DNA from 2 places in the Micromonospora sp. L32 genome. Region 2 is predicted to be linked to the other one. Evidence: riboswitches for the same ligand, from Rfam matches in the RefSeq annotation. Region 2 holds a riboswitch; the other holds the start of a gene.
What was found. A riboswitch is a leader RNA that binds a small molecule or an ion and turns the genes downstream of it on or off. The one in region 2 is predicted to bind cobalamin.
Positions count from the first base shown of each region.

Region 1: it holds a riboswitch for cobalamin, as region 2 does, so the genes downstream of both, cobN (cobaltochelatase subunit CobN) here and bluB (5,6-dimethylbenzimidazole synthase) in region 2, are expected to answer to the same signal.

Region 1 is NZ_JBQHDD010000005.1:75,950-79,347, reverse strand. Features, by position in the region: gene ACTMTB_RS15235 (aldo/keto reductase) at 1-277, shown strand, start outside; gene ACTMTB_RS15230 (hypothetical protein) at 370-705, shown strand; gene ACTMTB_RS15225 (MBL fold metallo-hydrolase) at 710-1,339, opposite strand; cobalamin riboswitch at 1,769-1,898, shown strand; gene cobN (cobaltochelatase subunit CobN) at 2,233-3,398, shown strand, end outside.
Region 2 is NZ_JBQHDD010000002.1:443,432-446,829, reverse strand. Features, by position in the region: gene ACTMTB_RS06670 (dihydrolipoyl dehydrogenase family protein) at 1-318, shown strand, start outside; gene ACTMTB_RS06665 (crotonase/enoyl-CoA hydratase family protein) at 311-1,072, opposite strand; cobalamin riboswitch at 1,145-1,342, shown strand; gene bluB (5,6-dimethylbenzimidazole synthase) at 1,379-2,005, shown strand; gene ACTMTB_RS06655 (DNA glycosylase AlkZ-like family protein) at 2,057-3,121, opposite strand; gene ACTMTB_RS06650 (ribonucleotide-diphosphate reductase subunit beta) at 3,141-3,398, opposite strand, start outside.

The DNA of each region.
Region 1 (3,398 bases), on a different contig from region 2:
GCGCGAGTGCGGGGCGCGCGGGGTGGCGTACGTGCCGTTCTTCGCCCTCGCCGGCGTCCGGCGGGAGGCGGGCGCGGCGGCCGAGCACACCGCCGCCGTCCACGAGATCGCGCGGGCCCACGGCGCCACGCCGCACCAGGTACGCCTCGCCTGGACCCTGCACCAGGGGCCGCACGTGCTGGCCATCCCCGGCACCGGCGACGAGGCGCACCTGATCCAGAACGTCGCGGCCGGCGCGCTGCGGCTCTCCGCCGAGGAGCTGGCCGCGCTCGACTGAGCACGCCCGGTCAGCTCACGCTCACCGGCCTCGCAGCCGACTGTCAGGTGACGGTGCTCCACTGGAGGGACGCCGAGGAGAGGAGCGGGCAGATGGGCTGGTTCAGCCGGCGGTCGCGGGCCGCCGTCCCCACCCCGACGAAGCTCGACCGGGAGGCCACCCGCGAGGACCTGGCCGCGCTGGAGGAGTTCGTGACCAGCCGGCAGGGCGTGGAGTTCTACCTGGAGCCGGAGACCACCGCCACGGACACCACGGTGGTGGCGATCGCCCACGACGGCGAGTGGATCCGCCGCCGGACCGGCTCGCCGCAGGTGGCGGCGAAGCTGGCCGGCCGGCACGCCGTGCCGCTCTACGAGGCGACGAAGACCGGGTACCCGGAGCGGATGCGGGTCTGGAACCGGGCCCACCCGGAACGCCGGATGCGCTGACCGCTCACCCCTCGACGGCGGCGCGGGCCTCGTCGAGGGTCATCGGGTCGGCGTGGCTGGAGACGTACCAGTGGTAGCGGTCGTCGAGCAGCCGGCGCACCAGCGCCAGGTCGGGGCCGTCCCCCTCCTGGCGCAGGTGCGCCGGCGGCGGGTAGAAGCAGTCACCGAGCAGCATCACCGCCGAGTCGGGCACCAGCACCACGGTCGAGTCGGGGGCGTGCCGGCCGCCGACGTGGCGCAGCCGTACGCCGGTGGGCAGCTCCAGTTCGTCGGTGAAGGTGCGGGTGGGCGGCAGCACCGCGAAGTCGTCCCAGGAGTCCATGGCCAGGGCCCGGGCCCGGAAGCTGGGGCCGAGTCGCGGCTCGGCGCGGACCTGCTCGCGCAGGTAGCGGTGACTCCACGGGCGGGCCGCCTCGGCGCGCAGCGGAGCCTCCCCGGCGACGTGGCCGACGATCTCCACGCCCGGCCAGGCGCAGGCGCCCCACACGTGGTCCCAGTGGTGGTGGGTGTAGACCAGCCAGTGCGGCTCGGGCAGCCCCGCCGCCGTCAGCGCGGCGCGGATCTCCCGGGCGTGGCCCGGGCTGTGCCCGGCGTCGACCAGCACGCCGCCGCGCTCGTCGGTGATCAGCGCCACGCTCGGTTGGATGGTGCCCGGGTCGGGATCGCCCGGGTAGAGCCAGACCCGGCCGGCGAGGTGGTGGAACGTGGGCTCGGCGATGGCTGGGGTCCTTTCCCGATCGACCGGCGATTCTTCGGCCGGCGGGACCGATCGTAGGCGTTCGGCCCCCGGCCGATGGCCCCGCCGTCGACGCTGACCGGCGGATACCCGCCCGCACCGTCCCCTTTGCTCTGCTGCCGCCGCGGCAACAGCGAAGCGCTCCCAGTGGTGCCTCCGAGGCAGCAGAGCAAAGGGGGCGCGACATCGAGGTCGGACATTGTCCGAAGTGCGGGGACGGTCGCTGATGATCGTCGGGCTTCGATGGGCCGGCCTGCCCGGCGCGAGCCGGGGCGGCGTTGACCCGGCGCCGAGGGGTGTGGCAGCATTCGCGGCCTGACGGCAGTGAAGGAAGCCGGTGCGATTCCGGCGCGGTCCCGCCACTGTCACCGGGGAGCGATCCCCCCTCGCGCGTCACGGCCGTGTTCCTGCGGTTGGAAGGCCGGGGGAGAGCGTTGATCCGGAAGCCAGGATACTTCGGCCGTCGGAGCGACCCCAGGGCGTGGACACCCGAGGAGGACCCCGATGACGCGCAGCGTCTCCACCGCCGACGAGCTCCGTCGTACCCGTTCCGGGCGCGCTGACGCGCCCCTGCCCGGCCGCGCCGTCGCGCCGGCCGACCGTCCGGACACCCCGTCCGGCGCCCGCGCCCCGCGTTCCGCCGTTCACCGCTGACCGCCGCACCGTGCCGCCCACCGGTTCACCGCCGGTGATCCGCCCGGCGGCCCGTCGTACCCGCTGAACCGCGCCCGTCCCCTCGCCTCGCCCGACCGGCCCCGCGCCGGTCCGGGCGTCACTCTCCGGAGCCGTCCGTGCGCATCCTGCTGCTCTCCACCGCCGACACCGACCTGCTCGCCGCCCGCGCCAGCGGCGCCGACTACCGGCTGGCCAACCCCGCCCGGGTCGCCGCCGACGCCGTGCCGGCGCTGCTCGACGGCGTCGACCTCGCCGTCGTACGCCTGCTCGGCGGCCGGCAGGCGTGGCCGGACGGGCTGGCCGCCGTGCTCGCCTCGGGCGTGCCCACGGTGGTGCTCGGCGGCGAGGCGGTGCCCGACGCGGAGCTGATGGCCGCCTCCACGGTGGCCTCCGGAGTGGCCACCCAGGCGCTGTCCTACCTGGTCGAGGGGGGTCCGGAGAACCTGGCCGAGCTGGCCCGGTTCCTCTCCGACACGGTGCTGCTGACCGGCGAGGGCTTCGACCCGCCCGCGCCCACCCCCGCGTACGGGGTGCACGGCGACCGGGCCGCCGCGGTGTCGACGGCGACCCGCCCCACCGTCGGGATCGTCTTCTACCGGGCGCACGCCCTCGCCGGGAACACCGGCTTCGTCGACGTCCTCGCCGACGCGGTCGAGGCGGCCGGCGGCGACCCGCTGCCGATCTTCTGCGGCTCGCTGCGCGGGCTCACCCCCGGCGACGGGCCGCTGCCCCTCTTCGCCCGCTGCGACGCCCTGGTCGTCACCGTGCTCGCCGCCGGCGGTGCCGTCGCGGCGGACGCCTCCGGCGGGGGCGACGAGGATGCCTGGGACGTCGGCGCGCTCGCCGCCCTCGACGTGCCGATCGTGCAGGCGCTCTGCCTCACCAGCACCCGCGAGCAGTGGGCCGGCAGCGACGCCGGACTTTCCCCGTTGGACGCCGCGATGCAGGTGGCCATCCCCGAGTTCGACGGGCGGATCGTCACCGTGCCGTTCTCGTTCAAGCGCGTCGACGCCGACGGGCTCTCGGTCTACGCCGCCGATGCGGAGCGGGCCGCCCGGGTGGCCGGCATCGCCGTCCGCCAGGCCCGGCTGCGGCACGTGCCCAACGCCGACAAGCGCCTCGCCGTCGTGCTCAGCTCGTACCCGACCAAGCACTCCCGGGTCGGCAACGCGGTCGGCCTGGACACCCCCGCCTCGGCGGTACGGCTGCTCGCCGCCCTCGCCGACGCCGGTTACGACCTCGGCGACGAGCCGGTCCCCACCGACGGGGACGCGCTGATCCA
Region 2 (3,398 bases):
GTCGGTGCGGTCGGCCTCACCGAGCACCAGGCCCGCCAGCGCGGCATCAACGTGCAGGTCGGCATCGCCCAGCTGTCGTCGTCCGCCCGGGGTTGGATCCACAAGGCCGGCAACGACGGCTTCATCAAGCTCGTCGCCGACGCCGACCAGGGCGTGCTGGTCGGCGCGACCTCCGTCGGCCCGGCCGGCGGCGAGGTGCTGTCGGCGCTGGTGGTGGCGGTGCACGCGGCGGTGCCGTTGAGCCACCTCCGACACATGATCTACGCGTACCCGACGTTCCACCGGGCGATCGAGGACGCCCTGCGCGACCTCAGCTGACGGCGCCGTGGCGGCCGGCGCCGGCGGCGAACCGGGCCGCGCCGGCTGCCGCGTCCGTGTCCAGCGACCGCATGCCGTACGCCAGCTCGGTGGCGAGCGCCTCCGGCTCGGTCAGGCCGGCGGTGGCGAGCACCGACGCGCGGTCGTTGCGCAGGCAGGTCTGCGGGTGGCGGGCGATCTCGGCGGCCAACCGCTCGGCCTCCGCCCGCGCCTCACCCGGCGCGACCAACCGGTTGACCAACCCCATCGCGTACGCCTCCTCGGCGGGCACCGGGCGACCGGTGAGGATCAGGTCCATCGCCCGGCTCTCCCCGATCAACCTCGGCAGCCGGACCGTCCCGCCGTCGATCAGCGGTACGCCCCAGCGCCGGCAGAACACCCCGAGCACCGCGTCGGACTCGGCGACCCGCAGGTCGCACCAGAGCGCCAGCTCCAGGCCGCCGGCCACGGCGTACCCGGAGATCGCGGCGACGACCGGCTTGGACAGCGACATCCGGGTCGGACCCATCGGGCCGTCGCCGTCCGGCTCGACCCGGTTGCCGCTGGGCGTACCGATCACCTTGAGGTCGGCGCCGGAGCAGAACGTGCCGCCGGCGCCCCAGAGCACCGCGACCCGCGCCTCCGGGTCGGCCTCGAAGGCGCGGAACGCGTCGGCGAGCGCCCGCGCGGTGGGACCGTCGACGGCGTTGCGCGACGCCGCCCGGTCGAGGATCACCGTGGTCACCGGTCCGTCGTGCGTGACGTGTACGGCCATCGGCACAGCATGCCGCCCGGCGGCGCCGGCACGCCAGGGCGTGCCGGCGCCCGATGGGCCACTAGTATCGCGACGGCAACGATCATGCGAGGTGCCCCGCGTGCGCGGGGAGAATCGGGAAGCCGGTGCAAATCCGGCACGGGCCCGCCGCGGTGACCGGGGAGCCACCGTCCACGCGCGAGAGCGCAGCCACTGGCCGTACGGCTGGGAAGGCGGGCGGCCAGGCGTCGATCCAGGAGTCCGAAGACCGGCCTCGCGTCGACCGCCCACCCGTCCGGGGTGGGCCTTGCGCAGCGGGAGCCTGCCGTGGACCTCTACACCGCCATCCACCGTCGCCGGGACGTCCGGGCCCAGTTCACCGGGGCGCCGGTGCCGGACGACACCCTGCACCGCGTCCTTGACGCCGCGCACGCCGCGCCCAGCGTCGGCTACTCACAGCCGTGGGACTTCGTCCTGGTCCGGGACGCCGGGCTGCGCCGCCGCTTCCACGAGCACGTCCGGACGGAACGGGACACCTTCGCGGCCACCCTCTCCGACGAGGCGGCAGCACGGTTCGCCCGCATCAAGATCGACGGTGTGTTGGAGTCGAGCCTGTCGATCGTGGTGACCTACGACCCGTCGCGGGGCGGCCCGGCCGTGCTGGGCCGGCACGCCATCGCCGACGCCGGCCTCTACTCGGTCTGCCTGGCCATCCAGAACCTCTGGCTGGCCGCCACCGCCGAGGGCCTCGGCGTCGGCTGGGTCTCCTTCTACCGGGAGCCGTTCCTGGCCGACCTGCTGGGCATTCCCACCGGCATCCGGCCGGTGGCCTGGCTCTGCGTCGGGCCGGTGACGCACCTGGAACAGGTGCCCGACCTGGCCCGGCACGGCTGGCGGCAGAAGCGCCCGCTGGCCGAGGCCCTGCACACCGACCGGTGGACAGGCAGTCGCTGACCCGTCGCGAACTGTGTGAAGAGTTGTGGTCGTCCCAGCGACGACAACTCTTCACGCCACGCTGACCGTGGGCAGGCCGAGCCAGGCCGCCAGCGCCGCCAGCTCGGCGTCCACCGCCGCGGTGACGGCGGGGTCGAACGGGACGTCCTGGTGGATGGCGTGCACCCGCAGGGTGCCGGCCTTGTGGTCGGCCGTGGCGTCCACCTTGCCGACGAGCCGGTCGTGGTGCAGCACGGGCAGTGCGAAGTAGCCCCAGCGGCGCTTCGCCTTCGGCAGGTACATCTCCAGGACGTACTCGAAGTCGAAGAGCTCCCGGGTCCGCTTCCGGTCGTGGACCAGCCGGTCGAACGGCGACAGCAGCGCGGTACGGCCGGCGAACGGCTGACCGACGGCCGCCGGGTCGACCCGCCACCCGCCGGCGGTGCCCTCGACCTGCGCCGGCTCACCGGCCTCCCCGACGACCGACGCCCGGGCGATGCCCAGCGAGCGCAACCGCCGCTCGTCGCGCGTCCGCCGGGCCTCGTCCGCCGGGACGGCCGCCGTGCCGGCCGGGTAGACCCGCTCGGCCAGATCCCACCGGCGTTGCCGACCGACCCGGTCGGAGACGGCGATCTCGCCCCGGGCGGCGAGGATCTCCAGCAGTTGGGTGACGTTGCGGTTGTTCGTCCAGCCGGTCGACGGCCACGGCACCACGCTGCGGTCCGGCACGTCCCGGGAGAGCAGCGGGCCGGAGTCGCGCAGCAGGTCGAGCACGAACCGGTGGAACGTGGCGTTCGCCGCCAGCCAGGCGTGCTTGCGCGAGCCCTCCGGCGGCCACGCCGCCATCTCGGCGAGGTGCAGCCCGAGGTCCGCCGTCGGCCGCACCATGGCCTGGTGCTCGAACATGGTGCGGTCCCGCTCCACCGCCTGTCGCAGGTGGTCCGGCCGGTACCCGGCGCCCAGCCGCGTCCACGCGACGAGGTCGGCGCTGGGCGCCACGGCGGCCGTCGGATCCAGTTGCAGGAACGTCAACCTGTTGACCACGGTCAGCAGGTCCAGCGGGCGGTGCGCGTCCAGCAGTTGGGCGCGCACCGCGATCCGCCGGGCGTCGACCCGGTCGAGCCGGTGGACAGGCATGGGCCGAGGCTATGCGGCCTCAGAAGTCGTCGTCCAGGCTGACCTCACCGCCGACGGCCACCTGGTACGCGGACACCCGCCGCTCGAAGAAGTTGGTCAGCTCCTGCACGTCCTGCAACTCCATGAACGGGAACGGGTTCGTCGACCCGTACGCGGGCGGCAGGCCGAGCCGGGCGAGCCGGGCGTCCGCCACGTACTCCAGGTAGCGACGCATGTCGGCGGTGTTCATGCCCGGCAGGCCGTCCCCGCAGAGGTCCCGGGCGAAGGCCAGCTCGGC